2 regions of the Microbispora triticiradicis genome follow, and region 2 is predicted to be linked to the other one. Evidence: riboswitches for the same ligand, from Rfam matches in the RefSeq annotation. Region 2 holds a riboswitch; the other holds the start of a gene.
The links. A riboswitch is a leader RNA that binds a small molecule or an ion and turns the genes downstream of it on or off. The one in region 2 is predicted to bind cobalamin.
Positions count from the first base shown of each region.

Region 1: linked by a shared signal. The riboswitch ahead of FED44_RS07050 (ribonucleoside-diphosphate reductase subunit alpha) and the one ahead of cobN (cobaltochelatase subunit CobN) in region 2 are both predicted to bind cobalamin.

Region 1 covers NZ_VANP01000002.1:443,422-445,806, forward strand. The annotation lists gene FED44_RS07045 (Bug family tripartite tricarboxylate transporter substrate binding protein) at 17-979, shown strand; cobalamin riboswitch at 1,025-1,234, shown strand; gene FED44_RS07050 (ribonucleoside-diphosphate reductase subunit alpha) at 1,367-2,385, shown strand, end outside.
Region 2 covers NZ_VANP01000007.1:108,942-111,326, forward strand. The annotation lists gene cobG (precorrin-3B synthase) at 1-801, opposite strand, end outside; cobalamin riboswitch at 880-1,002, shown strand; gene cobN (cobaltochelatase subunit CobN) at 1,056-2,385, shown strand, end outside.

The DNA.
Region 1 (2,385 bases), on a different contig from region 2:
GGGGGAGGGTGCCGGCATGCGACGCCGTACGGTTCTCGCACTGGGGGTCCTGGCCCTGGCGGGCGGATGCGGCACCCCGGCGCCTCCGTACCGCGGGGAGCTCTCCCTCCTCGTCCCCGGCCCGCCGGAGTGCTGGGGGGACGGCGTCGCCCGGAGCCTGAAGTCCCTCATCGAGGCCCGCCGCTGGGCCGGCAGAGTGCTGGTCACGCGGGACGCTGGGGGCGGCGGCGCGTCGGCCGTCGGACGCTTCGCCGTCGGACGGCCGGACCGGCTGATGGTCGCCGACCCCCTCCTGCTGGCCGACTGCGCGCTCGGTCGCGCGCCCGGCGACGCGGGGCCGTTCGCCGCCCGGACGGTGCCGCTGGCCAGGCTGGCGGGGGAGTGGCAGGTGCTGGTGGCCTCCCCCGATTCGGGTTACCGCTCGTTCGAGCAGGTCGCGGCGGCCCTGCTGCGCACCCCGGAGCGGGTGAAGGTGGCGGGCGGGCCCGACCGCGGGCCCGGCCACCTGCTGCTCGGCCTGACCGCCCGGGGTCTCGGGGCCGATCCGCGGCTGGCGGCGTACGAGGCCTTCGACAGCCCCGCCCGGGCCGTCGCGGCGGTGGCCGAGGGGACGACCGCGCTCGCCTTCGGCGGGCGCGGCGACGTCGCCGCCCACGTCAGGGCCGGGCGGCTGCGCCCGCTCGCCGTCTCCGCTCCCGAGCGCCTGCCCGGCCTGGACGCGCCCACGCTGACCGAGTCGGGGGTGCGGGTGGCGTACGCGAACTGGACCGGCCTGCTCGCCCCCCTCGGGGTGGCGGCCCGCGAGCGCGACGCGCTGATCGGCCTGTGCCGGGCCGTCGCGGACTCGCCCGCCTGGCTCCGCCTGTGCGAGCGCAACGGCTGGACGCCGATGTGGCTCGCCGGCGAGGAGTTCCGGCAGTGGCTCACGGGCGAGGCGCGTCGTACGGCCCTGCTTCTCGATGATCTCGGAATCCGGTGAGCAACACAACTTGTAGGGCCGCTTGCGAGATCGCCCACTAGATGTAGGATCCATCGCGTCGCTGGTTCACCTCGGTGAGGCAAGAGGGAACCCGGTGTGAATCCGGGGCTGCCCCGCAGCGGTGAGCGGGAACGACCGCCGTCACAGAGCACTGGTGCGTGAGCGCACCGGGAAGCGACGGCCAGTAGGTCCGGCGGGCGTGTGTCCCGCCGGCCGCCCGCGAGCCCGAAGACCTGCCCGCGACCGCGCGCGGAGTCACCGCGCGCGCCCGCGCCGTGCCCCGAGGGAGGGCCCGCCGCCCGCAGGCCGTGCCGTCGCACGCGTGCGCCGCGGCGTCCCCTCCCCTCCGGCCGGCCGGGTCAGGAGACGAGGAGGAGAGGGCGACCGATGACGATCACCGACCCGGTCTCCGCGCCCGCGCGCCCCGGCACGGGGCCGCGCGGCGCGGGGGAGACCGCGGATGTCTGGCGGGCCATCGAGGAGGCGGCGGCGGGGGTCGTCGCCGACCCGGAGAACTCCCGGCGGGCGGCGCGGCTGCTCGCCCGGGTCATCGAGGAGGAGACGGCGGGCCAGGGGGTGCGCGCCTTCTCCGAGTCGGTCGCGGCCGCCCACGCGGCCGGGCTGCTGGGCGACGCCGTCGCCGCGTTCGTGGCCGACGAGGCCGAAGCGCTGGACGCGCTGATCGACCCGGCGGCCGACGACCGGTTCGAGTACTTCGGGCTGCGCACGGTCTACGACCGCTACCTGCTGCGGCATCCGGTCACGCGGCGGGTGCTCGAACGCCCGCAGCACTTCCTGCTGCGCGTGGCCTGCGGCCTGTCGGCGAGCGTCGGCGAGGCGGCCGAGCTGTACCGGCTGATGTCCGCGCTCGCCTATCTGCCCAGCTCGCCGACGCTGTTCAACTCCGGGGCGCGCCGCCCGCAGCTCTCGTCGTGCTTCCTGCTCGACTCGCCGCGCGACGAACTGGAGAGCATCTACGAGCGGTACGGCCAGGTGGCGCGGCTGTCGAAGTACTCCGGCGGGATCGGCGTCGCCTGGACCCGGGTGCGCTCGCGCGGGTCGCTGATCCGGGGGACCAACGGCCTGTCCAACGGCATCGTCCCCTGGCTGCGCACGCTCGACGCGTCGGTGGCGGCGGTGAACCAGGGAGGCAGGCGCAAGGGAGCCGCCTGCGTCTACCTGGAGACCTGGCACGCCGACATCGAGGAGTTCCTGGAGCTTCGCGACAACACGGGCGAGGAGTCGCGCCGCACCCACAACCTCAACCTGGCCAACTGGGTGCCCGACGAGTTCATGCGCCGGGTCGAGGCGGACGGCGTGTGGTCGCTGTTCGACCCCAAGGAGACCCCCGAGCTGACCGACCTGTGGGGCGAGGCGTTCGACGCCCGGTATCGCGAGCTGGAGGC
Region 2 (2,385 bases):
GGTCAGCCTGCCGAGGGGGACGATCACGTCGAGCGCCACCCGGCCGTCCACCTGCGCGGACGGGCCGCCCCTGCGCGGCGTGGCGGGCGTCACCGGCACCGGGGGCAGGACAGCGAGCCGCCCGGGGAGGCGGGCGGCGATCGTCGCGGGTCCGCCGGGGAGTTCGGCCACCCGCCAGGCGTCGCCGCGCACCTCCTGGAACTCCTCGGCCGCGGCGAGCGCGACGGAGACGGCGTCACCGGCGGTCACCGACCCGACCGGCTCCCCCGCGAGCAGCAGGGTCAGGCCGCCGCCGGGCTGAGAGACGGGCTGAGAGTCGGGGTGCGCGGCGAGGGTCACGTCCGCCCCGAGCCCGAGGACGTCGCCCGTGCCGTCGTCGAGCGCGAACAGGAACCGGCCGGGCAGATGAGCCAGGGCGGCACGGCCGCACAGGGCCGCGTCGAGGTCCGCCACCAGGGGCCGCACGTCCAGGACGGCCGTCGCCGAACGGCCGCTGAGCGGCGAGGCGACGATGTTGCGCACGCGCTCGTGGGTCGCGGACGGCAGCAGTCCGGCGGCGGCCATCCGCGCGGCGAACGCCGGTGGGTCGGCCAGCCCGCGCACCTGCACGTTGGCCCGTGACGTCAGTTCGACGACCCCGGCGCCCAGTTCGCGGGCGCAGGCGGCCAGTTCGCGCAGGGCGCCGGCGGCCAGCCCGCCGCCGGGCACGCGGACGCGGGCCAGCGCCCCGTCCGCCGCCGCGTGCACCTGGAGCGCGCCGGGACACGCGTCCTGGGCGGCGCGCCCAGAAAAGCCACCCATGACCACGAACAGGATGCTAACGCCAGTTTTCTGACACGACCTCCGTCACGTAGGGTCTGCGGTGAGCGATGGCAAGCGGAGGAAGCCGGTGTGAATCCGGCGCGGTCCCGCCACTGTGACCGGGGAGCGAACCCCACCACACGGCCACTGTCGGAAGACGGGAAGGCCGGGGTGAGCGTCGATCCGGGAGCCAGGAGACTCCTGCCGTCGCGCCGCCACGACCCGGGGCGAGGACCCCGAGGGAGGACCTTGCCGTGCGCACAGACGCGTCCGCCGCGCAGCCCGTCGTCGTCCTGTTGTCCACGTCGGACACCGACCTGTTGAGCGCCCGCGCGAGCGGGGCCGCGTACCGGCTGGGCAACCCGGCGCGGCTGACCGTGGACGACCTGCCCGCGCTGGTCGAGGGCGCCGGCCTCGTGGTCGTCCGGCTGCTCGGCGGCCGGCGTGCCTGGGAGGACGGGCTGGACGCGCTGCTCGCGGGGCCGTGCCCGGTGGTCGTCCTCGGCGGCGAGCAGGCCCCGGACGCCGAACTGATGGAGCTGTCCACGGTGAGCGGCGGCGTCTGCGCCGAGGCCCACGCCTACCTCGCGTACGGAGGGCCCGCCAACCTGGCCGAGCTGCACGCGTTCCTGTCGGACACGGTCCTGCTGACCGGGCGCGGCTTCGCGGGCCCGGCGCCCACACCGAGCTGGGGTGTCCTCGAACGCGAGGGCCGGCCCGGCGACGGGCCGGTGATCGGGGTGCTCTACTACCGGGCGCACCACATGGCGGGCAACACGGGCTTCGTCGCCGCCCTCTGCGACGCGATCGAGGACGCGGGCGGACGGGCGCTGCCGGTCTTCTGCTCCTCGCTGCGCACCGCGGAGCCGGATCTGCTCGACGTGCTGGGCGGCGCGGACGCCCTGGTGGTGACCGTGCTCGCGGCGGGCGGGGCACGGCCCGCGACGGCGTCGGCCGGCGGCGACGACGCGGCCTGGGACGTCGGCGCGCTCGCCGCACTCGACGTGCCGATCCTGCAGGGCCTGTGCCTGACGACGAGCCGCGCCGAGTGGGAGGACAACGACGACGGGCTGTCCCCGCTGGACGCCGCCTCGCAGGTCGCGATCCCCGAGTTCGACGGGCGGATCATCACGGTGCCGTTCTCGTTCAAGGAGATCGACGACGACGGCCTGACCGTCTACGTCGCCGACCCCGAACGCGCCGCCCGGGTCGCGGGCATCGCCGTACGCCACGGACTGCTGCGCCACGTGCCCCCGGCGGACAAGAGGCTCGTCGTGATGCTGTCGGCGTACCCGACGAAGAACTCCCGGGTCGGCAACGCCGTCGGCCTGGACACCCCGGCCAGCACGGTCAGGCTGCTGGCCCGGCTGGCCGAGGAGGGCTACGACCTCGGCGGCGGCTTCCCGGGCCAGGCCGAGCAGGACGGCGACGCGCTGATCCACGCCCTGATCGCCGCGGGCGGCCAGGACCAGGACTGGCTCACCGAGGAACAGCTCGCCGCCAACCCGGTGCGCATCCCCGCCGCCGCCTACCGCGCCTGGTACGAGACCCTCCCCGCCGGCCTGCGCGCCGACATGGAACGCC